DNA from 2 places in the Brassicibacter thermophilus genome. Region 2 is predicted to be linked to the other one. Evidence: riboswitches for the same ligand, from Rfam matches in the RefSeq annotation. Region 2 holds a riboswitch; the other holds the start of a gene.
What was found. A riboswitch is a leader RNA that binds a small molecule or an ion and turns the genes downstream of it on or off. The one in region 2 is predicted to bind cobalamin.
Positions count from the first base shown of each region.

Region 1: linked by a shared signal. The riboswitch ahead of ACZ41D_RS11045 (cobyrinate a,c-diamide synthase) and the one ahead of ACZ41D_RS06305 (cobyric acid synthase) in region 2 are both predicted to bind cobalamin.

Region 1 covers NZ_AP042446.1:2,283,117-2,299,972, forward strand. Annotated here, with positions in the region: gene ACZ41D_RS10965 (sigma-54 interaction domain-containing protein) at 1-897, opposite strand, end outside; gene ACZ41D_RS10970 (M42 family metallopeptidase) at 1,088-2,152, shown strand; gene ACZ41D_RS10975 (YerC/YecD family TrpR-related protein) at 2,298-2,621, opposite strand; gene ACZ41D_RS10980 (hypothetical protein) at 2,818-3,018, shown strand; gene ACZ41D_RS10985 (ABC transporter substrate-binding protein) at 3,069-4,079, opposite strand; gene ACZ41D_RS10990 (ABC transporter ATP-binding protein) at 4,133-4,945, opposite strand; gene ACZ41D_RS10995 (FecCD family ABC transporter permease) at 4,945-5,952, opposite strand; gene cobK (precorrin-6A reductase) at 5,957-6,634, opposite strand; gene ACZ41D_RS11005 (hypothetical protein) at 6,732-6,890, opposite strand; gene cbiG (cobalt-precorrin 5A hydrolase) at 6,908-7,954, opposite strand; partial or broken gene ACZ41D_RS11015 (SAM-dependent methyltransferase) at 7,961-8,230, opposite strand; gene ACZ41D_RS11020 (SAM-dependent methyltransferase) at 8,243-8,443, opposite strand; gene cbiT (precorrin-6Y C5,15-methyltransferase (decarboxylating) subunit CbiT) at 8,440-8,988, opposite strand; gene cbiE (precorrin-6y C5,15-methyltransferase (decarboxylating) subunit CbiE) at 8,969-9,571, opposite strand; gene cbiD (cobalt-precorrin-5B (C(1))-methyltransferase CbiD) at 9,568-10,638, opposite strand; gene ACZ41D_RS11040 (precorrin-8X methylmutase) at 10,638-11,258, opposite strand; gene ACZ41D_RS11045 (cobyrinate a,c-diamide synthase) at 11,279-12,589, opposite strand; cobalamin riboswitch at 12,724-12,882, opposite strand; gene ACZ41D_RS11050 (M28 family metallopeptidase) at 13,139-15,115, shown strand; gene ACZ41D_RS11055 (M20/M25/M40 family metallo-hydrolase) at 15,128-16,375, opposite strand; gene amrB (AmmeMemoRadiSam system protein B) at 16,434-16,856, opposite strand, start outside.
Region 2 covers NZ_AP042446.1:1,327,506-1,344,361, reverse strand. Annotated here, with positions in the region: gene ACZ41D_RS06325 (FecCD family ABC transporter permease) at 1-146, opposite strand, end outside; gene ACZ41D_RS06320 (helical backbone metal receptor) at 161-1,405, opposite strand; gene cobD (threonine-phosphate decarboxylase CobD) at 1,577-2,623, opposite strand; gene cbiB (adenosylcobinamide-phosphate synthase CbiB) at 2,644-3,591, opposite strand; gene ACZ41D_RS06305 (cobyric acid synthase) at 3,593-5,083, opposite strand; cobalamin riboswitch at 5,212-5,394, opposite strand; gene rodA (rod shape-determining protein RodA) at 5,555-6,661, shown strand; gene ACZ41D_RS06295 (YgaP family membrane protein) at 6,735-6,998, shown strand; gene ACZ41D_RS06290 (sigma-54 interaction domain-containing protein) at 7,009-8,883, opposite strand; gene dapF (diaminopimelate epimerase) at 9,021-9,878, shown strand; gene glsA (glutaminase A) at 9,864-10,781, opposite strand; gene ACZ41D_RS06275 (uridine kinase family protein) at 10,908-12,581, opposite strand; gene ACZ41D_RS06270 (GNAT family N-acetyltransferase) at 12,673-13,137, opposite strand; gene ACZ41D_RS06265 (RluA family pseudouridine synthase) at 13,160-14,134, opposite strand; gene ACZ41D_RS06260 (hypothetical protein) at 14,303-14,815, shown strand; gene ACZ41D_RS06255 (DUF6648 family protein) at 14,867-15,421, opposite strand; gene ACZ41D_RS06250 (pseudouridine synthase) at 15,561-16,289, opposite strand; gene ACZ41D_RS06245 (IS6 family transposase) at 16,721-16,856, opposite strand, start outside.

The DNA.
Region 1 (16,856 bases), 960 kb from region 2:
TTCATTAAATTCATATACCTCATAAGCAACAATAAATACGCCTTTTTTATCTTTATTTTTAATAATTTTACCATCTTTAAGGATCTCATCTATTTGTATTTTAATATTATTACTTTTAAATATATCTGCTAAGTTTTTTCCAACTATGTTTGTATCAGATAAACATAAAATATTTTCAAATTTGTTATTAGCCATTTTAATTGTGCAATTATCGTTAATGAGACAAACTCCTTCATCAATACTATTAAGAACATTTTTAAGTATTTGTTGTGTGTTATACAGTTTTCTTAGTTGAATATTGGAGTTTTTAACCACATTAGCAAAACTTTTAAGATAATCTTGTGTAATAGAATTAATTAACTTAATCGGCAATTTTAGTTTATGTGCAATTTCACTAATATCTGATATATTAGGAACCCTACATCCTAAATCAATTATTTTTTCTATGTGTTCAGGAGCATACCGTGCTTCTCCAGCAGTAATAGCATTTTTTATACTTCTATCTACTTTACATCCAGGATAATAAGGTATCAAATTAAAATAAACAACACCCATATCCTTTAACTGCTGAATAGCCTCTTCTATACCACGTTTACTGTCATTTACAAAATATACATATGAATTCGGTTCTAAATCAAATATTCCATCTATCTTTTTATAATTAAAAGTTCTATGTGAAAATATAATCTTGTCGTTTCCTATAAATCTTTTGAGAATTTTATCATCAGGTTGATTTGGTAAAACAATTAAATCATAGTTTTCTTCTTTTTTTTCATCTAATTCTGATATCAGGCAGCTATCTAAATCAACATACTCGTGAAAAATATTGTAAAGATACTCGTATATGGCATCTTTCGTATGATTATTTGCAGCAATTACTAAAATACTACTCCTCATATTCCCCCTCCTCTTAATTGTAAAGCCAAGTTATTTAGATATTTTATTTTAATATATATAATATACCTTTTATGTAGTCAATAAAATATTTTTAAATAAAATATTTTTAAACCAAAAAATTGGCATGAATTTTGAATGAAACTTAAAATAGTAAAATAATAATCAATAATCAACGCATGGGAGGTATTATATGGAAACTTTAGCCATGATTAAAGATTTGTCTAATTGTTATGGTGCACCAGGTTTTGAGGACAATGTTCTAGAAGTAGTAAAAAAATATAAAGCTAATCTTTCTTATGAACGTGATTCTATGATGAACTGCTATTTAAATCTAGCAAAAAAAGATAACAAAAAGATGACTGTTATGTTAGATGCACATTTAGATGAAGTAGGTTTCATGGTCCAATCTATAGATGAAAAAGGCCTAATTAATTTTATTCCTTTAGGTGGTTGGGTAACACATAATATTCCTGCTCATCTAGTAATGATAAAAAATTCAGAAGGTAAATATGTAAAAGGAATTATAACTTCTAAGCCTCCTCATTTCATGACTGCTCAAGAAAAGGAGAAAAAGATAGATATATCAGATCTTAAAATAGATGTAGGTGCTACTTGTAGGGAAGAAATAATAAATGAATTTAAAATAAATATAGGAGCACCCATTGTCCCATATGTAATGTTTGAATACAATGAAAATAACAAGATTATGATGGGCAAAGCCTTTGACAACAGACTAGGATGTGCTGCTGTAATAGAAGTCCTAAAAAAAATAGAAAATGAAGATTTATCAGTTAATGTTGTAGGAGCATTAGCAGCGCAAGAAGAAGTAGGAACAAGAGGAGCTCAAATAACTGCAAATAGAGTTAAACCAGATATAGCTATAGTATTTGAAGGTAGCCCAGCCGATGATGTATATACTGATAAATATACTATGCAGTCAGGACTTAATTATGGTCCTCAAATAAGACATAGAGATAGTTCCTATGTATCTCATCATAGGTTCATAACTTTTGCAAAAAAAATTGCCAATGAAAATAATATACAATATCAAGAAACAGTAAGAGTAGCAGGAAGTACAAATGCTGGCAAAATACATCTTTCAAATAAAGGAGTACCTACTTTAGTTTTAGGTATACCTACTAGGTATGCACACACTCACTACTGCTATGCATCATTTAAAGATTTTCAAAATACTGTAAATCTTGCTGTGGAAATAATTAAAAATATTAACAGTGATGTCATTAATTCGTTTTAATATGCTAATTTCCCCCTTCATTATATATATTGAGTAGGTAAACTCGGGAATAACCAACCCCGGGTTTTCCTCTCACAGAATAATATTAGTCATAAAATAAAAACTGGATATAATCCAGTTTTTATGTTAATTGAGGAAGGTTAAATTACTTGTTTTTATCTCCGAAAACGTTTTTTCCATACCCTAATCTATCCAAGATTATATTATATCCGTCTGCTCCATAATGAAGTGCCCTGCTTATCCTGCTTATAGTAGCAGTACTAACCCCTGTTTCCTCTTCTATTTCAATGTATGTTTTTTCCTGCTTTAAAAGTTTTGCTACATGTAGTCTTTGAGCCATTGATAGTATTTCCTTTATAGTACATACATCTTCAAAAAATCTATAGCATTCCTCAATATTTTCCAATTTTAATATAGCTTCAAAAAAATTATCAACTTGTTCGTTCTTTATTTTAGATTTATAAGCCAAAAAAACACCCCCTCAAGTTTATTATTCTATCTTTTTATAAAAAAACCTTCAAAATAATATAGAAATTACTGATTATTGATACCAAAATTTATTCTTTTTCAACATAGTAATTATCATACTTCCTTATTTGTCAATTTAAACAAGTAGTATAAATAATTTTATTTTAACCAAAATATAATTGAAAGGGTGAAAATATATGAACAATAAAAAAAATACTACAAATGGATATGACAAAATTCTTGAAACCTATAATAAATATAAACACCCTATTATTGAAAATCAGATGAATGCACTGGTTTTCCCATGGAGTATGAAAAGGGATGTAGATGCTATTGATACACTAAATTTCATTGAAAACATTAGATTAAATCCAAGCAACAGAAAGCCTCAGATTTAGAATCTGAGGCTTAAAACTTTAAACTTTATTCTTATATTGTAAAATACATACTACTTATCAAATACTTCTGGATATAATATTTTAGCTAGTCCTTCATATGCCTCTGCATATCTATCGTTTGGTATATATAAGTACAAATCCTTTGGGAGTATGATATATCTATCATTTTTAACAGCTGTCAATGATGCCCATGCTGGATTAGATTCTGCATCATCTTTTAACCTTTTAAATATTTTTTCTTTATCACTACCCATTATTTGAACAAAAATAAAATCTGGATCTTCTTGAAGTATTTTTTCCATGCTAAATACCTTTGCATCTGTAGAGTTTCCAATTTTCCCTGAAATATTTATAGTGTTTAAATCCTCTAACATTTCACCTACCATAGAATCTGTTCCTCTAACAGTTAAATTTTTAGCAGTAGCATAAATTATAAGGATTTTAGGTTTTTTGTCCTTTGGTACTTTTTCTATTATTTTTTCAATATCCTCATTAACTTTTTTACCATACTGTTCATATAAATCTTCTCTACCAGTTAATGCTGTAAACAGTTTCACTGTTTTTAAATAATCATCTTTATATTTAATTTCTAAAAGCATAACTTTAATGTTGTTTTGTTCCAAAATATCTACCATGCCTCTGTGAGCAGTAAGAAAATTACTTAATATTACTAAATCTGGTTTGAGTGACAATATTTTTTCTACACTTGGTGAACCTGCTGTTCCAACTACCTCTGCATTCTCTGACCCTGGAACTGGTTTGTCAGCTGTTGCTTCAACTCTTCCTACAACTGTACCACCACATTTATACCACAAATCTAGATACGAATTATAAATACATACTACTCTTTCAGGATTCTTGTTATAAGTTATTTCTTTCCCTCTTGCATCTACAAATGTAACTGTATCTTCATCTATTTTTATATCACTTTCCTCTAATGTCTTTTCCTCCACATCATTTTGACTATTATTAACCTCACTCTGTCCATTTGTACAGCCAGCAAAAATTGACATAGACATAATAATTGCTAATACTAAACATAAATATTTTTTTATTCTCATTTGTCCCACTCCATTTTTTTATTTTTATTAAATCATTTCTTTGCAACTCATAATTACTCTAAAGAAATATTTTGCAGATTCATTCCAAGGCATATTTTCCTTGGAATAAAATATGGGCAATTTATTACTTCATCTTTATATATATCAGCTTCAATTCCAAATATATTTTTTAATGTGTTATTATTAATGATATTACTAGGAGTACCTTTCATTGCTAATTTCCCATCTTTAAGTATATATATCTTGTCAGAATATCTAGCAGCTTGATTCAAATCATGAAGCACCATAACAATAGTAATATTTAAAGTTTTATTTAATTCTTTTACTAATTCTAATACTTCCAGCTGATAAGATATATCTAAATAAGTAGTAGGCTCATCAAGAAGTAATATTTTAGGTCTCTGTGCTATAGCCATGGCTATCCACGCTCTCTGTCTTTCTCCTCCAGATAAAGTAGCTACAAATCTCTTCCTTAAACTTTGAAGTCTAGTTTTTTCTATAGCCCAATCAACAATCTCAATATCTTTTTTAAGTAATCTCTTACTAAATCCAAGGTGAGGATACCTTCCATATGAAACTAAATCTTCTACTACTATATCTGAAGGTACCTTCTTGATTTGTGGTAAAATCGCTAATCTTTGAGCCACTTTTTTTGTATTTATAGAATAAATGTTTTCATCATCTAAATATACAGTTCCACTAGAAGGCTTTAAACATCTAGAGATAGCTCTAAGTAATGTTGATTTTCCAGAACCATTAGGACCAATTATAGAAACCAATTCTCCCTCCTTTACTTCAAAATCAATTTCTTTTAATACATCCTTATCACCATATTTGATACAAAGCCCTTCAGTTCTAATACTCATTAACTCATGCCTCCTTTTCTTCTTAATAAGTACAAGAAGAATGGTCCTCCACAAGCTGACATTATTATCCCTACTGGAATTTCCATAGGTGCAAACAAAAGCCTAGCTAATGTATCACATAATATAACAACTGATGCCCCTAAAAAAATAGATGCAGGAAACAAGTACCTATAGTCAGAACCAATCAATAATCTAGCAATATGAGGTACTATAAGCCCAACAAATCCTAATAACCCTACTGCACTTACAGCACTACCAGCAAGTAAAGAAGCTAGAATGATGAAAAAGAATCTTGTCCTCTCTACTTTCACTCCTAATCCAGTTGCTATTTCATCTCCAAGCATTAATATATTTAACTTATTTGGCATAAATAGAACTAATATTATCCCTGTTATCGTATATGGAAAAATCATATTCACTTGGGTCCAAGTAGTTGAAGACAATCCTCCTACCATAAAGCCTATGACTCCAGCAACTCTATCTGGATAAAATGTCATGAGAGCATTTATGCCTGCACTAAGTATTGAGGATATTGCTACACCTGCTAAGATAAGCCTTGTAGGTCTTATTCCTTCCTTCCAAGCTAAGGAGTAAATAATTAAAGTAGCAAGTAATGCCCCAATAAACGCACCTGCAGGAACTATATAATAATATTCTGGAAATAATATGAGTATTATTAATGCAGCAAGTCCACCTCCTGAAGATACTCCAATAATATTAGGGCTAGCAAGTGGATTTCGCATTATACCTTGAAGTATAGCTCCTGCTAGTGAAAAGCACACTCCTACAAGACCTGCTACAATAGTTCTAGGTAATCTAACATTCCATATTACTTGATAATTAACAGTATCTTTCTCGTAAAAAATAGCTTTAATGATATTTGATGGAGAAATCTTTACTGCTCCATTTCCTACACTAATAAAGAAGCTAATGATTGATAAAATAACAAACAAAAACAATATCAAATTTTTACTTAAGCCTTTGTTTCTTAATAATGAATTTTCCATAATATCACCTATCCCTGCCTATTACTACAGGTTTTATTCCTAGTCTTCTGCAGGCATTTATCTTTTCAATAGTCCCACCTTGCTTTCCACTATCTTTCATGACCACAAAATCTGCATTATATTCCTTAAACATAGCAAAGTTTAAATCCTCAGAAAAAGGGCCAAGAATAGCTATTATGTCTTTCATCTGAATATTATTCTTCTTACATTCATTAATACTCATAGGTGTAGGAAGGACTCTGTATATAAATCTATTATTTCCTCTTACTTTTTCAAAATCACTAATATTTTTAGAACCTGTAGTAAAGAAAACTGTTCCTTTTATTCCCCTTAAATAATCTAATGTATCCTCTAAGTTTTTGATATATACAGCATAAGAGGGAATGTCAGTTTTATCTCTCTCATACCTCAAATATTTAATATTCTCCATTTCTGAAACTCTTTTGGCATTTTCACTTACAACCTTAGCGTAAGGGTGAGAAAGATCTATAATTAATTTTATAGAATTATCACGAACAAATTTAAGCATATCATTAAAATCCATTCTACCAACTCTTAATTCCTCACAATCAATAAACTCCCTCTCTTCTTCAGTTGCAGCAGTTACAATAAAGTCTTTTTTACCTTTTATTCTATTGACAAACTCCCTGGCTTCAGTTGTGCCTCCAATTATCCAAATCAAATCTTATACCCCCTTGGAGTTATCATTCTCCCATTTTCTACATATGTTTTGCTATTACCTATAGGTGTCGATGCCAATTTATATTTCATCATTATTTCTACTGCTTTTTTAAGATGGTCTTTTCTTCCATTACTTCTTGGATTATAAATAGCTTATTACATCTTTCTATCTCTCCCCTCATACCAGTAGAAAATACTTCTTGCCCATCTAAAAAGTCCTTTATATATTCAATATAGGGAGCATATCTCTGGTCCAATTCCTATAACATATAGCTTAGCCATTATACTCCTCCTTTGATACAGCAATAGTAATGCCATTTACCTTTTTCTTATTAACTACTATTTGTCCTCCTAATAAATATGCACAAGGCTCACATACTGAGTAAACTCCTATTTTACTTTTCACGAATTCACTTTTTTCAAATTTATTTTCTACCTTTTGTATTTCTTCTTTAGTAAATATCTTTAATGGCAATTTAAAATATTTACAAGCTTCAATTATTCCTTGTTCGTCCTTTTTTATCTCTATAGTCCCTGCAGATTTTAAAGACTTCTCCGATAAATTATTCTCTTTAAAAACATTTCTTATAGATTCAATTATTCTATATCCACTTATACCTTTTTTACATCCAATTCCTATATTTAAGTTTTTAGGTCTTAATATACAATGTGGTGTTTTTATATCTACATTTTCGTTTGATGTAACACATATAACACCATCCATATCATTTTTATATAAGTTAATGTCCTCATTGCTCAAGTAAACTAAATTATTATATTTAATAGCTCCATTAATTTCTGAATAAAAACCTATCTTTTTTCCATTTACCATCATGGAAGTTATATTTTTAACATCCTCCATATCTTCAATATGTAGATTCATTCTTTTAGCATACATATCTATAGATTCTATACCTCTAGCATCAGATGCTGTAGTTATTATAGGCATTGCCCCAATAGCATTTCCTATATATTCGCACAACGTATTTGCTCCTCCAATATGTCCTGAAAGTAAACTTATACTATATCTTGCCATATCATCAACTACAACTACTGCAGGGTCATATCTTTTATCCTTAATATATGGAGTCATCATCCTAACTGCTATTCCTATAGCTGAAATAAATACTATACCATCATATTTTTGTATTAAATCTTTAAGTATATTTTTTATTCCACCTTCTATAGATGAATTTTTATAATGGCAAATCTCATTAACAAAGGAACTATCATGTTTACTTAAATTAACTATTTTATCCCCAATAAGAATCTGTGCAGTACTCTTTATTTCGGCTTCCTTAACTTTAAAACTTATATCCATTAAGGTTCCTTTAACTATTTTTTCGTCTTCCCAAGTAGCTTTATAAACTACAGCTACAGGAACATCATCTCTTTTATATCCTCTTTTCAATTTTTCAACAACGCCATCAATATTTTGGACAGAAAGAAATATAGCCATAGAAGCTCCATAAGAAGCAAGCTTTTCTAAATCCTCTTTTTCTGGCACTGGAGTCCTTCCTTTAAGTCTAGTAAGTATAATAGTTTGACTTACTTCCGGTAATGTAAATTCTTTTTTTATTTCACAACAAGCAGCAGTAAAAGAACTAACTCACGGGATAACTTCTATAACTTCCTCTAACGTCATAGACGCACTGTTATAAAATTGGCATCCTTCTTTACAAAACTTAAGATGTTCTTTTGATACTAAACTTCCTGCATATATAACTATGTCTGCATTTTCTAAAAGTTTTCTTCCTTTTACTGTTATTAAATCTACATCTCCTGGTCCTGCTCCAACAAATCTAATCATCTCTTCACTCCCTTTATTATAAAAATAGGATTGTTTCCTTTTAGCATTCCAATTTTATTTACCTTAGACGACTGTATAAGAGTTGTCTCTATATCTTCATATTTGTATTTTTCTAACAATGATAAAAATAAGTTCATATTTTTAAGAGTAATAAAATTCGCACATACAATACCTTTTTGTAAAAGAGCTTTATCTAGGTACTCAAATATCTCTTCTAATTTTCCTCCACTTCCACCTATAAAACATTTATTTATAGTTAAACTAGGAAGACATTTTGGAGCTTCTCCTTGAATAATATTTACTTCTGCATTAAATTTTTCTGCATTCTTATTTATTAACTCTATACCTTCTTTTTCTTTTTCAACTACATATACTTTTGCTCCCTGTAAAGCAGCTTCAATAGAAATTGACCCTGTTCCGCCACCTATGTCTAGAAAAACATCATCTTTCTCTATGGAAAGATATGCTGTATTTAAAACTCTTATATCAAATTTTGTCATAGGGATATTCCCTCTTATAAAATCTTCATCTCTCAAATATCTCATTTTCTACCACCACCACAGCTAAAGGGGAAATATCTATTATTTCTTCCCCAATATCCTTTTTAATTATTAATTCATCTTCATATGATAGATTAAAGCCTGCATATATTTTACCTCGTACACCTAATTCATAAAGCTTTGAAGAAATATAAGAAGGACAATTTTCCTTATCAGTAAGCAAAACAGTCAATGAACTAGACTTTACTTTGGATAAATCTTCTTTTCTTCCATGAAGAGATAAAAACAATGCATTTTGCCAACTTTTATTAATCTTTGCCATCATGTATTGAAATGATGAAACCCCTGGCAAAACTTTATCTACCACTACATTTTTCTTTTTTAGATATTCTAATATTCCATAAAAGCATGGATCTCCTGAAGCTAATATGAGAATATCTTCATTAGCTTTTGAATAATTAAGGACTTCTTTTACAGAAGTAACTTTAATGTAATCCTTCTTTATTGATTTAAGAGAGTCTGCAACTCTCCCAAAAGCTAATACACACGAGGACTTCTCTATAGCTTCTTTAACTTCTTCAGTTAAGTATTTCGGATTACCAGGGCCTATTCCACCAACTGTTATCATAAAAAGGCACCTCTTTTCATGGAATATATTATTACTTTTACTTTATATTCTTCATCTTTTAAGTACTTTCTTATTTTATCTTCACAGCCTTTTTCCATGGCTTTAACCACATTTTTATACCCTTCATTTACACATATATCTAATGCTTCTTCAGCAGTCAAAGCATTATTGACCTTTTCTATAACATAATAAGGTGCTTTCATCAATGCTAAGTAATATATAAATGCTTCCATCCTGCCATCACAAACTCTGTTGTGCGTATTAAATGAACCAATAGATAACTTTGCAAGTTTACCAATATGCCCTACTAATGTTATAGATTTAATTCCTTTATTGTAAGCATAAAGAAAAGAATCCCCTACATAATTTGAAATCTTTACTCTCTTATTGTTTAAACCCAAAGAATCTGCTATTTTTTCTCCATAATTACCGGGAACGAAAATAACATTGTCTTTACCATATTTTTCTATAACTGTATCAACCTCAAGATATATAGTCTTTTTAAGTGCATCCTCAGACATAGGATATACTATGCCCTTAGTGCCAATAATTGATATACCCCCTTCTATGCCTATATTTTTGTTATAAGTTTTCTTAGCTATCTCTTTTCCTAAAGGTGCATATATTAACACATCATATCCACAGTTAGATACCTCACTTAATTCTTTTATTATCATCTTTTTAGGAACAGGATTTATTGCTGCTTCACCTATCTCTCCAAAAAGCCCTTTTCGAGCAATTCTACCTATACCTTCTCCACCATCAATGTGAATTTCCCCATCAGTTCTCTCTTTTACCTCTGCATATATCTTCATGCCATCTGTAACATCAGGGTCATCTCCTCCATCCTTTATAATGGCACAAGAAGCTTTTTCATTTTCCAGTTTAGGATTTACAACTTCTAACTTAAGCCTCACACCAGCAGGAGTATCTATTTCAACATATGGTATTGTCTGATTATTCTTCAACATAATAGCAGCAGCTTTTGACGCAGCTGCAGCACAGCTACCAGTAGTATATCCACATTTTAAACGTTTACCTTCCTTTATAACATACATATCCTTCATTATCTTCCCACCGCCATATACAATAAAGCGTTCATAACAGATGCGGCTACATTACTTCCTCCTTTTGTCCCTATAGTAGAAACAGATGGTACAATAGTCTCTCTTAAAACTTCCTTAGACTCCTTTGCTCCTACAAATCCTACTGGAACTCCTATTACAAATTTAGGACTAACTTTTCCTTCATTTATTAACTCACAAAGTCTAAATAAAGCTGTAGGAGCGTTTCCGATAACAAACATATCTATACCTTCAGCTACAGCCAAATCCACTGAACAAGCAGACCTAGTTGTACCCATTTCCTTTGAAAGCCTTATAACTCTTTCATCATCAATAAAATATTTTAAGCTACACAATGTCTTAGACAAAGCTTTTTTGTTTATACCAGAATAAGCCATCTTTGTATCTGTAAATATAATTCCACCATTTTTTATAGATTTTAAAGCATTATGAATGAAATCTTCTTTAAAAATAATTATGTGTCTATAATCGAAATCCCCAGTAGTATGAATCATTCTCTTAACTATTATTTTTTCTTCATCACTAAATGAAGTATCATCCATAACTTGTTCAATAATATTCATACTCTTTTCTTCAATTTCCATAGGCTTTTTTATATACATTTAATCCCCTCTTTTATTACTTATTTTTTGTTTCTCTCTACTACATCAAGCATATTATTAAATGATTTCATGTTCCCTAAAAAATGTACATGTGGATAACCAGCTAAAACATTTTTATATTTGTATCCACAATCCCACTTTTTCTTACTCATAGGTTTTGTGATTTTAAATACTTCATTACCATTTACATAAGTTTCTGATTTGTGAAATTCATGCCCTGTAAGTTTATCCCCTTTTTTACCTAACAAACAGTCTTCCTTTAGTTCAATATTGATATATCCAAATCTTTGCAGCTTATCAGTCATCTTACTTTTACCATGAAATACTCCACACATTTTAGAATCCTCAATCTCATCAGTTAAGTACATAAATCCACCACATTCTCCGTATATAGTTCCATATTTATCAGCAAACTTCTTTATATCCTTAAGTATTGCTGTATTTTTAGAAAGCTCTTTTCTATATACTTCAGGATATCCCCCGCCTAAATATAAAATATCGCAAGGAGGAAGCTTTTTATCTTTAAGCGGGGAAAAATACTTTACTAAACAAACGTTTTCAAAAAGCTTTAAATTTTCACTATAGTAGAAAGAAAAAGCTTTATCATATGCTATAGCAACTGATATATTTCTCTTTTTAGGATAATGAAAAGGTTTAGTATCTATTTCATTCATAATATTTAATATTTTATTAATATCAATATTTCTATCTACAATTACTGACGCTTCATCAATTATTTCTTCGATATTCTCTATCTCCATACCCTGAACTAAACCTAAATGTCTACTTTTTATTGCTAAATTTTCATTTTCTTCAATATATCCTAACACTTCTATACCAATGTATTCTTCGATTTTTTCCTTTAAAAGAAGATAAATCCCTTTATTAACTTTATTCAAAATTATTCCCTTGATTTTTGAACCTGCAAAATCTACCATCCCCTTTATTTTAGGAATAGCTGAGAACATTTCTCCTTTTGGAGTGTATACTAAAATAGTATTTATATCTAACCTTTTGGATATATCATAACTAGAATTTTCATAGGTATTGTAAATACCATCGAAATATCCCATAGCTCCTTCTATAATAGAATACTCCCCTTCTGCCATAGACAAAGCATATTTAACTCCTTCTTCACCCATCAAATGAAAGTCTAAATTACCTGCCCTTTCCCCTGAAGACAACTCTAAAAATTTCGTGTCTATGTAATCAGGCCCAGTTTTAAATCCACAAATATTTAAACCTCTTTTTTTAAGTGCCCTCAATAATCCAAGAGTAATAAGAGTTTTTCCACTTCCACTTGAGGGAGCCGTAATCATGATAGTTTTCATATCACTCCTCCTTGCTAATTAAATCATTCAAAAACTAAAAAATGGGAACTCCTTCAGAAGTTCCCATTAAAATCACCTTAAATTTACACAATACTATAAATACTATAATAATAGGTACTTACTTTCCCTCCGAAAGAGTACTTCCTTTTAAGGCAGGTATCCTGACTCACAGCTTAAACCTCCTCCCTCCTTCCCAGCAAAAGCCAGTGGATTGGGATTCGTCACTGTATACAGTAGCGGGGGCTGTAGTGGATTTTCACCACTTTCCCTAAACCTTAAAAGCATATTATTCTTTTTTCTATCTAAATAATACCATTTTATATATTTAAATGTCAATAGCAAGTAGGGACGGTTCTTGCTTGCCTCCCAGTTTATGTAATTTATAAAAATTATTACAGCGTTGACATATATATTATAAAATAGTATATTGTTTTCTAGGATATAAAAGTTATTTTTGTTAATTTTTTATATTATCCATATTTTATCTGTGAAAAATGGGTGCATTGATAATGAAAAAATCAAAAAGAACTTGCGAAGGAAGTGAATAAATTGAAAAAAATCTTTATAATAGTACTTGTTATCGTTATTGCTATAACCATTGGAGCATCTTTAAAGTCAAATGCAGATAAAGAATTAATAAATTATACTATAAAAGATATAAATGAATTTTTAGCTTCTAAAGAGCTGGAAGGCCGATTAACAGGAACTGAGGGTAATAAAAAAGCTGAAGAGTTTATATCCGAATATTTTAAATCATTAGGCCTAGAAACTCTAAAAGATAATACTTATTTATTACCTTATACTCATAATTTCGTTAACTTTAACGACGAAGAGATAAAAATGGTCATAGAATATGAAAATGGCACTACTAGAGAATGTATTGCAGGTAAGGATTTTTTACCTAAAAGATATAATAAAAAAATAAATTTAACTGCCCCCATAAGTAAAGAAATAGATGAAAGTTCTTTCTTATTAGTTAATGATAACATAAAACCTGAATATTCAAGTGCAAAAGGAATATTACTTAAAACTAAATATTTTCATCATTATATTAGTATAGGTAATAACAAACCAGCTATTCAAATAAGTGAAGATCTATATAATGATTTAGCTAATAATAAATGCAATATAAATTATGAATATAACTTAAATATAAAAAAAATCAATGCAAATAATGTTGTAGGAAAGATTTCAGGTGAAGATAATAATAGCGCCATCATTTTATCTGCTCATTTTGATCATGTTGGAAAAATAGGAGATACAATATACTATGGTGCATTAGATAATAGCTCAGGTGTATCAATATTATTAGATTTAACAAGGAAATTAAAAGAATACTCAATAAATAATAATTTTAAGCAAGATATTATAATATGTGCTTTTAATGGTGAAGAATCAGGATTGCAAGGAAGTCAAGCTTTTGCTCAATTTATTAATGATAGGTATAAAAACATATGGAATATTAATTTTGACTGTATAGGAATTAAGGATAGAAAATTTACTATTAATAATTGTGAAGATTCAAACATAGAAAATTGTTTGAGTAATGATTTGTATGATTATCTTAATAGCAAAAACTATGATGTTTCTTTTGATACTTTTGATTCTTTTACTAGTGATCATGTAAGCTTCGAAGAATACGGTATCCCTGCTGTAAATATAGGACAAGATGAAACTAATATTATCCATTCCGAGCTTGATACAGTGAAAAAATTAGATATAGATTTGATTGAAAAATTTAGTAATGATATGTTTGAATTTATAGTAAAAAATGATGGTACTAACTATAATGAAGTAATAAATACATCTGATAACTTAGATATTCAATATGTTGACGAAGAGGAAGTTTTGGAATATGAAAAAATGTTAGAAGAAGAAGCTAAAGATTTAGAATTAAATCAGTACAAGCATATAATGGTTGATGGTATACCAGTATCCATCGAAAAGGATAATGAAACATATAATTCTTTATTAGACCTAAAAAAAATATTTAGCAACATCAATATTCCAGAAAATATTAGTAACTATAAATTGCACGATATAACAGTATATTGTTCTAAGCCATCAATTGATCATATAGGTGAAATTGGCAAAATATATACATATGATAACTTCTCATCTTCCAATATATATCAGCTCGTTATAAGGTATTCTAATAAGGATGATAATAGTAAAATACTTGAAATTAAAATATCCAAAACTGATGATAAATCTGTTGATGACATAATTACCGATCTCCATAAGTACAATAATTTTGTAATAGAAAAAATATCAAATGATAATCAATGTTATTGGATTGAATTTAGTGAAGACAAAAAATTTATTTTTATTATTGATGTTATCAATATCACCGAAAATGATGATATATTTTATATAATAAGGATTGACAAATATAAAATTGAAAAAATGGAAAGTGAAGATACAGATGTACATATATTAGATTGGTTTGAGCATTCAAAAGACAAAACTATTGAATTTATGAAAAATATTGATTTTAATGATCTTATAAATGGTATATTTGGGTAATAATATTATAATTTAAATTAATAGCCCTCCAATGTCCTCTATCCCTACTAATCCCAATATAAGCAAGAAAGTCTTTTGCACTCCAATATAAGCATCTTTAGGATCAAACCATTCTCTTACAGTATGTACATTGTCGCTTTTTCCACCAGTACCAACAGTTATAGCTGGTATTCCAAGACTAATGGGTAAGTTTGCGTCTGTGCTTGCTGTCTCACTAAAACAAGGCTCAAATCCCATAGTTTTTACAGCACAAGCAGCTGCTTGAACTATTGGTTCATTTGCATTTTGACTTCCTGCAGGTCTATCTCCTATTAGCTCAATATCAACACTTATTTTTTCTTCACAATTCCATCGTTCATTTTCCTTTATCGCAGCGTCTTCTGCTATATTTAATATTTTATTCTCAAGCTTTGATAATTCTTCAGGACAGTTAGAACGCATATCTACGTACATACTAGCTTCTGCTGCTATAGAGTTTATAGACGTTCCCCCTTCTATTTTCCCTACAGTAAATGTAGTTTTAGGCTTAGAAGGTGTTTTAATATCTGCTATTTCGCTTATTGCTCTACCTAATGCATGTATAGCACTTGGCAGTCCAAAATTTTCAAGGCTATGACCCCCAGGACCTTTATATGTTATTTTGTATCTTCGACTCCCAGTAGCTATGTATGTTATATGTTCTACTCCAGTACCATCAATGCTTATAAATCCGTCTATATCATTATTCTTCTTAAAAATATGCTTTACTCCTCGTAAATCACCTAGTCCCTCTTCACATACATTGGCACAAAACACAATATCACCTATTGTTTGTATATTAGTTTTATTAAGTGCTTTAATGATAGATATGATTTCAACTAATCCCCTCGTATCATCAGATATTCCTGGTGCATAAAGCTTGCCGTCTTTTTCCTTAACATTTGTATCTGTTCCTTCATCAAATACAGTATCTAAGTGAGCTGCCACTAATAATTTAGGACCTTTACCTGTCCCTTTTCTTATACCAAATACATTGCCAACTTCATCAATACTAACATCTTCAAGACCTAATTCTTTAAATCTTTTATAAAAATATTGACCTCGAATTTGCTCTTTAAATGTAGGTGCAGAAATACTGCAAATCCTTTTCTGTTCCTCTACAATATCTTCATGATCCTCTTTTATGAAGTCTAACCCTTCTTTTACAGCTTTATATTCCATAATTGCTTGATAAGTTTTTTCTATGTGGTCACTTACGTTAACATCACTATTTTTCACCATGTATAACCCCCTTGTTCTTGTATATTACAATTATACTACAAATTGCTCTTTTATTCCTCTATTTCCAATAGACAACTGTAAAATAGCTTGTTGTATAATCTCTATTTTCACCTGAAATTCTTGCAGAATTATTATGTTCTAATATAATTGCATTTTTAGCTCCGATATTATTCATAACTGTAATCAAGGTGATAATAGAAGATGGTGAGTCCATATAATCGTTGTTCATATGGCTTATGGTTAAAATATCTCTACTTAGTAATACTTTTTTAGTAAATTCGTCCTTTTTATCAGCTTCTTCTACAGACAGATAATGAGAAAAATCTACTGATGCTATTACTAGAAAGCTTTTCTCTCTTAACTGCTCCGATAACTTTTCTCCAAGCTCTATAGCTTTATTTATACCACAAGTGCCAGACACTAAGATAGGAACAATCTTAGTGTCTGGCATAAAATACTTTATATATGGAACAACAGATGA
Region 2 (16,856 bases):
ATTTTACTTGCAATTATTTTCATAACATCTTTTGCTGGAATTCTCACTGTACCTAATGTCGTAGATATAACGATAAATGAAGCTAAAGCGACAATCAAAACAATTATCGAAATCCCATAAATTTTTTTATTTTTTATATAAGACATATCTTATCTCCTGTCTAAAAGCCTAGTTCCTTTACCTTTTCATTGTAAAATATTTCAACAAGCTTCTTTAATCCAACATTTATAGATCTTGGACTTGCACGCTCAAAAACATCTTGGTCTACTTCATAATATTTCTTATTCTTAATTGCTGATAAAATTTGATAACTTTCTCCATTTACCATAGTATCTAAGTTATAAATAGACCCTAAAATAATATCTGGATCATTATTTATAAGCTTTTCTAAACTATATGACCATCCTTCCACATCAGCAGCAGCGTTCTTTCCTCCTGCTACTGTAATTAAATCAGAAATAAATGTATCTCTTCCAGCAGTATATTCTCCATATTGCCCTGTTCCTACTACATAATAAACTGAAGGCTTTTTATTCTCAGGAATATCTGAAAGTACATATTTAACTCTATCTACCTTACCCCTCAAGCTTGACACTAAAGCCCTTGCTTCATAGTTTTTATTTACTATTGCTCCTAATTGAATCATATATTCATAAACTTCTTCCATGTTCTTAGCTGAAGGTTTAGCAACTACTGTTATACCTGCACTTTCAAGTTTATCAATAACTTCCTGTTTAAAGTGAGTTTCTCCAATAACTATATCTGGGTTTATACTTACTATTAATTCTAAATTAGGTTCATAAAGTGACCCTATATTTTGAATATTTTCAACTTCTTCAGGATAATTACAATATTGAGTTCTTCCCTTTATTCTATCACCTACACCTAATGCAAATAACTTTTCTGTAACACCAGGTGCCATTGATACTATAGTTTTTGGTTCTTCTTTTACTACATATTTCCTATCATTAGTCTCTATTTCTATAGGATAAGTAATATCTGCTTGTTTTTCAGCATTAATACTTTGAGTCGAATTATCCCAAGATATTTTGTAATTCATAGTTTCTAGCACAAATCTTAGTGGTACATAAACATCTGTATTTCTGGTAAAAGGTTTAGCATCAATTGTCAATTCCAATCCATTAACTTTTACTTTATTTGAATCAATAGTAAACTCAAATTTGACATCGTTATTTTCCAATCTAACTATGTTACCACTAGTAGTTGAATTTAATCCTACCTTTTCTAATTCGTCAACTTTTACATAAGTTCTTGCATTAACTACTTCTGTAGAAAAACTAAGCTTGCTACCATCCAAATTAATACTCATTCCTGTACCAAATGCTGATGATGAAATTAATATTAACAATACTAATAAAACAGAAATTAACCTAAATCTTTTCATTTTTATCCTCCTCTTTTTTTAGTATATATAGGGGTGTAGATTTTTAAGTTGATATAAGTCCGTGAAATATTTTGCTTGTTCCCCTATATAAGTTTCATGCAAAATAATTCATTAGACTTATTAATCGAGAAAATTGCATAATAAAATAATTCAAGAAATTTTGCAATTTCCTCAATCAAGTATAATCATTTTTAAAGCATTTACAAGCTTTTCATTTTCCTCATGAAGCTTGATTGCTACTCTAAAGTATGTATCATCTAAACCAATAAAATCTTCACAAGTTCTAATGTAGATATTTTTCTCTAGAAGCTTTGTCTTCAACATCTTTGCATCTCCCGTTTTTAATCTACAAAGCACAAAATTTCCTTCACCACAGACTACATCCAATGAAGGGATTTTTTTTAATTCTTTAGTTAAATAACTTTTTTCTTCTCTAACAAGAATATTGGAAATATTCACAAAGTCTTTATTTTCTAAAAGTGTTTTTACTAATTCCAGTGCTATACTATTCAATGTCCAAGGCTCTTTGTACTCATTTAACTTGTTGATAATATCTATATTCCCTATTCCATATCCTAATCTTATACCTGGAATACCATAGATCTTAGTCATAGACCTTAATATAAATATTGGGTATTCATCAACAAAGGAAACCGATGATTTCTTTATTGTAAAGTCAATAAATGATTCATCAACAAAAAGGTATCCATTTAAATCCTTCATTTTATCCAGCAATATGTTTATTTTTTTAATATCAGTATATACCCCCGTTGGATTGTTAGGATTACACAAAACTACTACATTAGGCTTTATCATGTTTATAGTATTTATGAGTTCTGTTATATTCAATTTAAAATCATTATTTTTATCAGTAATAAAATATTCTACCTTACATCCTTCCAGTTTAAACGCTCTTTCGTATTCATTAAATGTAGGCTGAACTATTAGTACTTTTTCTGGTTTTATACTTCTAGCAAATAAATATATCAATTCACTAGCACCATTTCCCATTATTATTTGCTCAGGTATCAATGATAAATGTGACGCTAACATTTTTCTCGCTGATATACCATTTATTTCTGGATATCTAATAATGTTTTTGATATTTTTAGTAACTACTTCAAAAACATCATTAGGAAATCCTATGGGGTTTATATTTATGCTAAAATCTAATACTTCATCTTTTCTCTCTCCGAAATATCCACCATGTTTGTTCAATACCAATACCTCCAAGTCCATCAATTCAATATTAAAGACAATATGATAATCATTAAAATTTCTGAACCATACATAATTTTTATAGCATCAATAATATTTTTAGCCTTTAAGCTATTTATTCTATCCCCTATAGTAGGCTTATAAACTATCTCTCCAAAATAGGTATTTGTCCCTCCAAGCTGTACTTTTAGTAATCCAGCTACAACAGCTTCTGAATATCCACTATTAGGACTTTTGTGGTTTCTTCTATCTCTTTTAAGTATCTTAAATCCTTGTTTACCAACATACCCTAATATTACCCCGGAAATAAGCATTAATATTGAACCCATTCGCGCAGGAATATAATTAACAATATCATCTAGCTTTGCAGAAGCAAATCCTATTTCTTTATATTTACTATTAGTGTATCCAACCATCGAATCTAATGTATTAATTGTTTTATATGTATATATCGCTTGAACAGGTATGCCTGCTAAAAATCCTAAAAGCAAATAAAATAATGGTGCCAATACCCCATCTATTGTATTTTCTGCAACAGTCTCTACTGTACCACGTATAATTTCTTTTTCAGTTAATTGCTCTGTATCCCTTCCTACTAAATATGAAAGCAATTTCCTACTTTGTTCTATATCTCCTTGTTTAAGAACTTTGTATACTTTTATACTTTCGTTTCCTAAGCACCTCGCTGCTAAAGCGGTATAAATAAAATATATAGTAACTACAATTTTAATATAAGGATGAATTATACCTGTTACAGCTATAATAAAAGAAATTATTATATTTACAATTAATACAGTAATTCCAACTAATATAAATCCTGATATCTTCAGAGATATTAATTGCTGTTTCCTTAAAAAATTTTCTACACTTTTTATTAATTTCCCAATAAATATTATAGGATGAGGCCATGAGTTAGGGTCGCCTAATATAAAATCTAGTAAAACAGCTATTAATAAAATTAGTCTCATTTTACAACTCCAATATTTTCTTAATAGCATTTAAGTTAATATTTTCTTTGACTACAGAAGCTAATTTGTCATATTCTAGTTCTTTTACTTTTTCGTAGCTAAAGTCATTTTCCGTTTCTGTTAATCCTTTTTCCTTGCGGAGATAATTAATAACACTTCTTCTTAACTCGTCATTTTCAAATATCCCATGAAGATATGTACCAAAAACTTTGCCATCTTTATTAATGACACCAACATTTCGGCCATTTTTTGATTTAATAGCACTAATGCTATTATTGAACAATTTAGTCTCTCCCATGTGAATTTCATATCCACTGACAATAGTATTTTTAATATCCTCAAAAATACCTCTATCAGTGATTACTGTTCCTTCTGTCTGTACGGTAATCTTATTTTTTCTCATAGTTGTTGATACATCTAAAAGACCTAAACCATTTATTCGCTTTATATTAGATTCTACATTATCAGGATCACTTAACTCTTTGCCAAGGATTTGATATCCTCCACAAATCCCAATTATGATTTTCCCTGCTCTATATGCTTTATATATTTCCTTGTCTATTCCCATATCATAAATATACTTAATGTCCATTAAAGTGTTTTTACTCCCAGGAATAATTATCATATCCATATTCTTTAATTGTTTTTTTTCTTTGATATATGTAACCGAAACATCTTCTTCTAATTCTAGAGGAGTAAAATCACTGAAATTTGAAATGTATGGAAGTTTTATAATCCCTATGTTAATCTGACCTTTTCCACTTTCCTTAAACCTATCAGTAACACTATCTTCATCGTCAATTTTTATATCCATATATGGTACAACACCTAAGCAAGGCTTGTTTATCATCTTTTCCAACATTTTTATTCCAGGTTCTAATATTTTTTTATCTCCTCTAAATTTGTTAATAATAAATCCTTTAATTCTATCCCTTTCATGAGGTTCTAGGAGCATAATCGTACCATATATCGAAGCAAAAACTCCCCCTCTATCTATGTCAGCAACTAATATTACAGGTGAATCTACCATTTCAGCCATACCCATATTTACAATATCATTTTCTTTTAAGTTTATTTCAGCACAGCTTCCAGCACCTTCGATTACAATTATTTCATATCTAGAAGCTAATTTATTATAAGATTTCAATACTATTTCTTTTAAGTTAGTTTTCTCCTTGAAATATTTCTTAGCTGAAACATTTCCATATACTCTTCCTTCTATAATTACTTGGCTTCCTATATCACTCGTTGGCTTAAGAAGTATAGGATTCATCTCAACTGTTGGCTTAATACCTGCTGCTTCAGCCTGTACCGCCTGAGCTCTACCCATTTCTTTACCGTCTTCAGTAACAAAAGAATTTAATGCCATATTCTGAGATTTAAAAGGTGCAACCTTATACCCTTCTTGTTTGAAAATTCTTAGCAATGCTGAAGTTAATATGCTTTTTCCTACTGAAGAACCAGTTCCCTGTAACATAATGTTCTTAGTCAAATTAATCTCCTCCAATATTTGTAAACAATTGAAATAAAAAAACACATGGAGGAAATCCATGCGTTCTCAATTCTCTATAATTTATCAATTATAAAATGTAAGAACTATATACTTCCCTCCGAAGCATTAGCTAATAAATATCTATGGCAGGTCTCCTGACTTGTAGATCACCTTACTCTCTTTTCCTTCCCAGTTTCCCAGTGGACGATAAAGATTTCATCCCTACTTACAGTAGCGGGGGCTGTAGAGGATTTTCACCTCTTTCCCTTGCCAATAGATAAAATATATTTACTTTTCATATTTTAACTATATTATAGTTTATCAAAAATTTATTGTCAACGCTAAACTAGTTTATTTTGGATTTCTGTATCTGCGTTATCGTATAATCAATTTAAGATCAAAATTTCCAATTCCCTCTTATTAAGGATATATGGTATAATTTAATATATACTATTTAGAAAGAGGATCGAAATGTCAAACAACAAAAAAAAGTTTTTGAAGAGATTTGATTTTACTTTGTTTTTTACTGTTATTTTATTAAATATTTATGGTCTTATTATGATATATAGTGCTACACGGGATAGCTCTCTTAGATACATTAAGGTTCAATCAATTGCATTATTTTTAGGCTTTATTGCAATAGCATTCTTTACTTTTATTGATTACGATATATTTGGAAAATTTTATATACCTATTTATGTTTTTTGTAATATTTTACTTATAGCAGTATTAATATTTGGTACAGGAGAAATTGAAAAAGGAGCACGAAGTTGGTTATACATACCAGGATTAGGTACATTTCAGCCGTCAGAACCAATAAAAATAGGAATTATTATCTGCGTAGCTAAATTAATTGAAAATAACAAAGAAAATATAAATAAATTTCCTACTTTGCTAAAAATATTATTGTTTGCAGGTTTACCGATTGCCTTGATAATGAAACAGCCTGATTTTGGGACTGCTTTTGTATTTATGTTTTTTCTCATTGTTATGCTATTTGCTGCAGGGCTAAATATTAAATACTATATATATGCTGCTTCCATGGCACTAATAGCTGCTCCTATCGCTTGGATGAAATTAGAGCCTTTTCAAAAAAGAAGAATACTAGACTTTTTAAATCCAAGCAGAGATCCTTTAGGATCTGGTTATCAAGTTACACAATCTAAAATTGCCATTGGTTCAGGAAAAGCGCTTGGAAGAGGTTTATTTAATGGAGTGCAAGCCCAGTTTGGATATATACCGGAAAATCACACAGATTTTATATTTGCTGTAATAGGAGAAGAATTGGGATTGATAGGAGGACTAGCATTAATTATTTTGTATTTTATAATGATTTATAGGTTGATAAAAATTGCTAGAGAAGCTAAAAATACGTTTGGTTCTTTAATAGTTATTGGTATTTGTGCAATGATGATATTCCACATATGGGAAAACATTGGTATGACAATGGGTTTAATGCCTGTTACTGGTATACCTCTTCCATTTGTTAGTTATGGAGGTAGTTTCTTATTGTTAAATATGTCGTGCATTGGATTAGCGTTAAGTGTGGGAGTTCACAAAGATGGTTTAAATTTTTAATATGTGTTATACAATTACACCTTTAATGACAAACTATTATTGTTATAAAAATAATATTAAAGGTGGTGATTGTATGAAAAAAAACATTGGTGATGTTGATTCCTATATTCGACTAACTGGAGGATTAACTTTATTAGGAATTGGAATAACAAAAAAGTCTAATTTGATGATAGCATTTGGTGCAATGAAAGTTGCTGAAGGTATTACAAAATTTTGTCCAGCTTTATATCTATTAGGCTTATCCACAAGGGATAAATTTATTACTTTAAACATAGAAAAATGTAATAACAACTCAAATAATAATACCCAAGAAAGTGAAAACTTAGAAACACAGTGAAAGCTCAGGATTATCCTGAGCTATTACTTTTTATATTATATTTCTTTATCTTTTCGTATAATGTTGTTTTACTAATTCCTAATATCTTCATAGCTAATTTTTTATTGCCTTTGCATTTATGCAAAGCCTGTTCTATAGCTAGTTTTTCTGCTTCTTTTACAATATCACTCAATGGCTTGATTTCACTATTATTATCATCGTTCATACATATTTTTTCCTTTATAGCTAAATATCTGGACAGAATAGTATTGCCATCTGCAATATTTACTGCTCTTTCTAAAATATTTTCTAATTCCCTAATATTTCCAGGCCAATTATATTTAGTTAATATATTTAAAGCTTCACCAGATATTCTTTTGTTTTTACATCCAATCCTCTTACAAATAGATGGCAGCATAGTTTGAACCAAAGAATATATATCTTGCTTTCTATCTCTAAGTGGCGGTATCCAAATTGGAAAAACATTTATTCTATAATATAAGTCTTCTCTAAATCGTCCATTTATCATTTCTTCCTCAAGATTTTTATTTGTCGCTGCAATTATTCTTACATCAACAGTAATTTTCTTTTTACCTCCTATTTTATAAAATGATTTATCTTGAAGAACTTGGAGAAGCTTAACTTGCAATTGTAAAGGTATCTCTCCTATTTCATCCAAAAAAATTGTTCCACCATTAGCTAATTCAAACATTCCTAACTTTCCGTCATCCTTAGCACCAGTAAAAGCTCCCTTTTCATATCCAAACAACTCACTTTCAAGAAGATTACTTGGAATTGAACCACAATTAACGTGAATAAAAGGTTTTTTACTTCTATTACTATTCATGTGAATAGCTTCAGCTAATAGACTTTTACCAGTTCCACTTTCACCTAAAATTAAAACATTAGAATTTGTCTTTGACGCTTTAAAAGCTAATTTTTTTACATTTTGTATTTCGTTGCTATCTCCAATTATTTGTGGAAATAAATTATTTGAGTCTTCTTCTTGGTTTAATCTTTTTTCCATCTGTTCTAAGTTTAATAATGCTTCATCTCTTTCCTGTATTGCTTTCTTTATTTCGGAAATGTCTTCTACCCTCAATGCTGCACCAACTCTCCTGCCATCTTTATTAACTGGAGTTAGAGTACATATAGTTGGTCTTCCATTTATTTCTTTAAATTCATCAATGTAACTAATATCCTTTCCTGTAGCAGCACCATAAAATTCTTGTATAGTAGTACCACCTTTGTGAATTTCAAATATATCCTTTCCAATTACATCAAAATCTTCAGCATTTTCTCCCTTTGCCCTATATGGCCTCCCTTTTAACAAGTCATATATTCCCTCTCTCCTAGCAGTATATCCATGTGATTGATAAAATTTCATTTTCTTATTATTCCCATCCAAAACTACCATATGCCCTATAGCATTAATATATTGAATTGGATAAGACTCTTTACCTACTTGTATTAGCAAGATTTTATTATTAAAATCAATACTAGCTGTTATACATATGTTTAAATAATTTGAAGATAAAATTAAATTAGATTTGATATCTTTATTTTTTTTGTACTTATAAATTGGGGATATTTTTTTATCTTTATAAACACCTATAGCAATAATAGCGTCTCCTATTTCAATATTTTTATCTATAATACCAATAATCTCCAATGCTTTAGGAGTCAAGTTGCCGTCATCTTTCCCTAAACAATTATCTACTATTATCACTATATCTCCTTTTTCAATCTTACCTGAATTGTGACTAATTCCTTGATTGTAAACAATCCCGAATATCTCTTTTGCTTTATTATTATAAATTTGAATAATTCCTTTATTGTCAATAAATATGAACCCTTCCGACATCATATCAGTAAACATTCTTATATAGCTTTCGTTTTCAAACATATACAACCATCCTTCACATATTTTAATCCAAAACTTAATTACCTGTAAATATTTAATTCCAACGTTCTTTTTTTCTCAATATTAGCTATAATTATAGTATAATGTAAATATTTATTTACGTATAGGAGGATTTGTTTATGAATTTTACAAAAATGCAAGCTGCAGGTAATGATTTTGTTATTTTTAACGGATTACAAGATAAAATTATTGATTACAAAAATCTAGCAATAAAAGCATGTGATAGACATTATAGTGTTGGTGGAGATGGCATAATGGTAGTTTTAAAAAGTAAAGTTGCAGATATTAAAATGATGTATTTAAATTCAGACGGTTCAATAGGCGAAATGTGCGGAAACGGAATTAGGTGTTTTTCTAAATTTGTCTATGAAAACAATCTAGTATCTAAAAAAAAATTCACAGTAGAAACATTAGCAGGAATTAAAACTGTATACCTTGTGGTTGATAATGGAAAAGTACAAAGGATAAGAGTTAGTATGGGAACTCCTATAATTGACCCTAAAAATGTACCTGTTTTATATAATGGAAAAGATTTTATCAATCAAAAAATAAATATAGATGGTAAACCTTATAATATCTCAACAATAAAAGTAGGAGTTCCTCACACAATACTATTCGTTAATAATATAAATTCTGTAAATGTAAATAAACTAGGTGCAATAATAGAAAAACATCATATGTTTCCTTTAGGTACTAATGTAAACTTCATTGAAATTTGTTCTTCCAAAAAAATAAAAATATATACTTGGGAAAGAGGTGCTGGCCGAACTCTTGCTTGTGGAACAGGAGCATGTGCAAGTGTAGTAGTAGGACATATATTAAACTTACTTAATCACAAAGTTGAAGTTCAATCAGAAGGTGGAATTATCAACATTGAACTTTCCCAAGATTTAGAAATTTTTATGGAAGGTACTGCCTCTATTATATGCACAGGTAAATTTGTAGATTTTGGAAGACCGCAGCTAAAATATACTTAAATCAAGTAGTCTAGATAAATCTCTTAACAACCCATATCCTCCAATAGAATTTCCTTTTTCATCTAATGAAGGTCCATAAATACCTATCCCCATTCTGTTTGGAACTGCAGCCATTATTCCTCCTCCTACTCCACTTTTAGCTGGCACACCTACCCTTATTGCAAATTCACCAGAAGCATTGTACATACCACATGTTACCATAAAAGTTTTCACTATCCTAGCTAAATGTTCTGAAACAATTCTTTCCCCAGTTTTAAAATCTTTTCCTCCATTAGCTAAAAATAACCCTATATTAGCAATATCAACACAATCTACCTCAATAGAACACTGTTTAAAATAAACGTCTAATATTTCTTCAACATCTCCTTCTATAATACCATTATCTTTCATAAAATAGGCCATAGCTCTATTTCTATTACCTGTTCTCTTCTCGCTTTTATATACCTCTTCATTAATTTTTAAATCTTTATTTCCCGTAATCTTTTTGAAAAAATTTAATAATCTATCAAATTTTTCTTCTGGATTTTTCCCTTTTATCATAGAATCAATTGCAATTGCCCCTGCATTAATTAGGGGGTTAAAAGGTTTAGAAGGCATAGTTGTTTCTAGTTTTATTATAGAATTAAAAGCATCTCCGGTAGGCTCCATACCAACTTTACTGAATACTAATTCCTCTCCATTATCTAAAATTGCAAGCATTAAAGATACTGTTTTTGATATACTTTGAATAGTAAATTTTTTATTGTATTTACCTGCTTTAAGTACACTACCATCAATATTTAATATACAAATACCTAAATCTTCAGGATTAGCCTTAGCTAGTGCAGGAATATATGTGGCAACTTTTCCTTTTTTAGTTAAGTGTTTATTATCCTCAATTAACTTGTCCAAATTTAGTTGCAAATCTATAACCCCCTTATTTTTATGCTTTCTATTTTAAATTTTAATTAAACAAAAAATTGCATAATGAAATATTATTGATATTTCCTATATAAACATAAAGCATAAAAAGGAAATAGTCAACAACAACTATTCCCATCTAAAACAACTACCACCTATAAATTCTCTAATAATCGAAGTACATGGAATATCATCCTCATCTTCAATACTTTTAAAATATTGAAGAAATTTTAAAAGTCTTTTACTTTCAGAATAATATGGGCTACTACTGTCTATCTCCTTTAGCAAAGGTTCAGCATATTTTTTTAATATTGCTAATTCATAAACTAAAGAAGAGTTAAACATAACATCTGCTTCTTCTTGGTATGGAAATATATTCTTTTCTTCTCCTCTTCTCACAGAATCCCATAACTCAAGAGTTCTTAAAGCATTATTGCCTCTATACTTATTGTCTCTAACTATTCTTCGTATTAATCTTGTATCTGTAGTATGTATTCTATTGTGGGAATCTAAATTAAGTTGCGTTAAGGCACTAATGTATATTTTAAATTTGTTATTATGAGGTATAGAAGATGTAAGTATTTCATTTAATCCATGTATTCCTTCAACAATTATAGGATGGTCTTCATCTATCATGATTTTACGTCCAGTATATTCCCTTTTTCCAGTCACAAAATTATACCTTGGTATCTCAACTTCTTTACCTGAAAGCAATTTAACTAAATCGTTATTAAATAACTCAATATCAATAGCATTTATAGATTCAAAGTCATAATTTCCATTTTCATCTTTAGGTGTATCTTCTCTATTAACAAAATAATCATCTAAAGAAATAGCAATTGGCTTCTTACCATTTACCTTTAACTGTATACCTAATCTTTGTGCAAAAGTAGTCTTACCTGAAGATGATGGACCTGAAATCAAAATTAATCTTATATCTTTATCTTTAGTTATCATATCTGCAAAATAAGCAATTTTTTTCTCGTGTAACGCCTCTGAAATCCTTATAACTTCTCCAATTGAGCCATTAACAATTTTTTCATTTAATGAACCAACATATCCTAGGTCTAATATATCTCCCCATTCCTCAGATTCTCTAAAAATTTTAGCTAACTTGCTCTGTTCAATAAATTTTGGCACTTTATAATTATTTTCTTTTCTTGGATATTGTAATATAACTCCTGGAAAATAATATTTCAAATTAAATTCATTTACATACCCTGTAGAAGGTGCAAGGTATCCGTAAAATAATCCATAAAAACCATCTATATCATAAACATGTACATTATCTTTTTCCACATAATTTAACAGTTTAACCTTGTCCTCCATGCCTTGATTTCTAAATATCTCTTGTGCCTTTGTCTTAGGCATTAAAACTCTATTAATAGGTATATTTTCTTCTATTATCTGTTTCATCCTATTTTTAATTTTTATTATATCTATATGATTTACTTTATTTTCTTTATATATTTCTGTATATATCCCATTACTTAAAGAATGTTCAATGTTAACCCTACAATCTCCAAATAAATCTTTACATGCTTTTATAAATATAAACGCAAGAGTTCTTGTGTAAATCCTCATCCCATCTTTATGAGTAATATCAATAAATTTAATATTACAATTCTTTTCTATTTTATATTCTAAATGCCTTATTTCATTATCTATAATTGCAGCTAAGTAATTACTATACTTATCCTTTTTTAACTCCATTAATAACTTTTCAAGTGTTATTCCTTTGTCTACCACAAGGTTCCCATATCCATATACATTTACTTTTATATTTTCTGTTTTTCTTTCCATAATATGATCCCCCTTTTTTCTAAAGTTAAAGTAAAAAATAATACTCTCTTTGTCACTTAATTTTACATCATTAGTCTATAATGATTTAATTTTATAATTTCAACATTAAAGACTTACTTACTTCTTTGAACCCACATTTCTCATAAAATCTTATTGCTCTTATATTTTCGGAATTAACATTTAACCTTAAATCATCAGCTCCCTTAGACTTAAACCATTTTATTATTTCTGACATAAAATTCTGTGCTAAATCTGTGCCTCGGTATTCTTCCTTAATATAAAAATCACTTATATATCCAATTGTTCTTTTTTTAAATATTTTTTCAGGCATTTTTAATTCACCTCTGATAAATCCAGTAGCCATATTCCAATCTCTAGATATTAAAATTATTGTATTCTTTTTATTTAAATCAGATATAAATAACCTTCTAATTTGCTTATCCCATTCGTCTCTAGGCGACAAATAATCAATAAAATTTTTATGGTAACGTGATAACTCTCCCCATAAGTTAACTAAAGAATCAATATCTCTCTTGCCAGCTATATATATTTTCATTTTTCTCACCTCACATTTGAAATCATCCTTCAAATAAATCTCTTAAAATATAGTTTAAAGTATCGTCTATGTCTGCAATAAATTCCTTTTTATTTAAATAATCCATAGGACTATGTAAATTATTAAATACAATTTTATGAGCATGAAGGAATTGACTCTTTAATCCATATTTTTCTAAAAAATATTTATTTATTTTTTTATTCCCATATTTTGTATCTCCAATGATAGGACACCCGATTGAACTTAAATGTGCTCTTATCTGATGTGTACGTCCTGTTATTAAATCTATTTCTAATAAACTATATTCACCATTAGTTTTTAGTACTTTTACATCTGTAATAATTTTTTTACTATCTTTATTATTAGTTTTTGAAACATATACCTTATTTTTTTCTTCATTTTTAGTCAAAAAACCAATCAACCTTGTATTTTTTTCAATTTTACCCTTTATTACACATATATAAATCTTTTTAATTTTATTTTCTTTAATGGCTTTGTTAATTATTTTCAAAGAATCATAGTTTTTAGCTCCTATTATTATGCCACTAGTATTTCTATCTAATCTATTACATATAGAAGGAGTAAATGTTTTTTCTAATCTAGGTATATATTCTTTTTTATTATATAAATAGCTTACTAATTGGTCTACAACGTTATTTTCATAAGATGAATTATTTGTCCCATGAGATAACAACCCTTTAGGTTTATTAATTAATACAATATTTGAATCTTCATATATAATATTTAATTTTGAATATGACTTTATTTCTTTATCACTTCCCTTAAATTTATTAATAGTATCATCGGCCAAATACATTTGAATTTTGTCACCTTCTATTATTATGTCACTAGGATTAGCCTTAGCACCATTTAACTTTATTCTCTTTTTCCTAAGCATTTTATAAATAAATCCTTTAGATGCCTTAGGAAACATCTTTTTTAAAAATCTATCAATTCTTTGATCTTTTTCATTTTTATCAATTGTTATTTCTTGCAAAATAAAACCTCCAATTCATTCCTCTAATTCAACATATATCAAATACAGCCATAACTTAATTTTATATAATATTGTAATCAACGTCTATAATGTGTTATATTTATATATAAGAGTTAATATTATTTTAACACAAACATACATAATCATATATTTTTAGAGGTGAAAAAAGTGAAAAAATTAATTGAAGGTATTAAGGACTTCTTTTATGATGCTATAGATTACATATTAATAATATTTATTATTGTAGCCGTAGTTGGAGTAATCGGTTGGCGACTAGATATATTATTTACTAAATCTCCAATAAATACTACTACAGAAAATAATGTTATTGTTTCTGACTCAACTGACAACAATGATAATATGTCTATGGAAAACGTAGAAGAATCTGAAAATGAACAAATAGTCGATCAAGAAAAATTAGAATCCCAAGATGATGAAAGCACTCAATCAAATTCATATACTGAAGAAGTCCCTGAAGAAATTATTAAAGTAGAAATACCTAGTGGATCATTAGCTACAAATATAGCCAATATTTTGTATAATAAAGGATTAATAGATGATAAAAATCAATTTCTCTTTAAAGCTCAAGAGTTAGGTTTAGATAGAAAATTGAAATCAGGCACATTTAATATAAAAAGAAATAGCTCATTAGAAACAATAATTAAAACAATTGCAAATTAATATTTAATAAAAAAACGGTTAATTAGCCGTTTTTTTTATTTATTCATTAAGTTAATACTTTTCATTGATATATTCATCAATTAAAGATTTTTTCTTTTCTTCAATAAATACATTTTCCTGCCTTAAAATTTTTAAAAGCCAATTACTCTTAGAATGGAAAATAGCGTATTCGTAATCGAGTAAAACTATCTCATATAATTTATTTTTTAGATATCTTGAATTTACTTTTATAAAATAAGCTTCAACGTTTTCAAAATTTAAAAACTTAAGTAATTGATAAGTAGACTTATCTTTTTCATTGTAATAATAATTACCCTTATTTAAATATGTTCTAGAATATTTAGTATGCTTCTCTCCCTTTTTTATATCCCATGCTAACATAATATAGTATTTTGCTAACATATTGTAATACTGATAATTGTACATTCCTTTTTCAAAGCTATCAATTTTTGTAAAAGGTCTTACGTGCATTTTTTGAATAAATTCAAAATTATATTGTAAAAATTCTCTTTTAGTTATATCTCCATTTTTGTATTGCATAATCAAAGAATCTCTATGGCTAAAAAATATATCAAAAATATTTTTTTTGTTATAATAAGTCAACATTAACACCCTATCTAAAACTATAATAAACGCTATTCTATTTTAACATATTTTAAATGATTGAGGAAATTTTATTATACAATTTTTTAATATTCAAAATTTACTTACCTATACATAGTACTATATATTATTCTCTTATTATCTATTTATAACTACTTAATAACAAGTTTACTTCTTCATCACTTAATTCTCTATATTCTCCAGGGCTAAGATTATCATCTAAAATTAATTGTCCCATAGATAATCTTTTTAAATATATTACCTCCTTTCCTACAGCTCTAAACATTCTTTTAATTTGGTGAAACTTACCTTCAGTTATTATTATTTCTATTTTAGAAATATCATCTGATTTTATAATAGTTAATTTAGAAGGTTTAGTTGTATATCCTCCATCTATAGTTACTCCTTTGCTGAAAGATATTACATCTTCATTATCTACTTTTCCACGTATTAAAGCATAATATTTTTTTTCAACATGCTTATTAGGAGACAATAAATTATGAGCTAAATTTCCATCATTAGTTAAAATTAATAATCCCTCAGTATCTTTATCAAGTCTTCCTACAGGAAAAGGTTTAAAGTTCTTGTATTTATCATCAATTAAATCAATAACAGTAGTATTTAAAGGGTCATAAGTAGAAGATATTGTGTTTTGTGGTTTATTAATCATTAAATATATATATTTTCTATAACATATTTCATTACCCTCTACACATATCTTATTTTCATAAGGATTAATTTTTAAAGAATTATCTATTGCTACCTTACCATTAATAGTTACTTTACCACTTTTTATTAGCAATTTCACTTCTTTCCTACTACCATAACCCATATTAGATAGTATTTTATCTAATCTTTCCAAAGTTGTCATTATATTCCTCCCTAGCGGTTCGTAATAATTTTTTGTCTTATTATTACAAAATTTCTTTGTTATAAAATTTATTTAAGACAATATAAATTATGTCATATTATTGTTTTTTATTATTTACCTTATACATATTATACTACATAATTTCACATAATAATTTATGAAGCAAAAAGAAAATAAGGAACTGTTAACTTAAAATGAAAAAATAGCATGATTTTATAGAAAAATTCTTAATGGATCTTGACCTTACAGCCCTATATGAATTTTAGCTATTACAATAAAGCTGTCAAGGGTCAAGATAAACGAGCAAAGCTCGCCCTTGACAGCTTTATTTTAAATAGCTATGGAATGGTTAAGGGCTGTAAAAATAAAAATTGCATAGCAAATAAACCAAGAAATAAGGCAAAGCAGAGAGAACCCTTAACAAGTAAATATTATGCAGATAATAACCAATTACTGCGATCTCTATCGCTATATTTGGCACCTGCTACCTGGGCAGGAGTAAGGTTACTCAAAGAAGAATGAGGCCGTATATAATTAAAGAAGAATACAAAGTTTGCAATTAAGTTA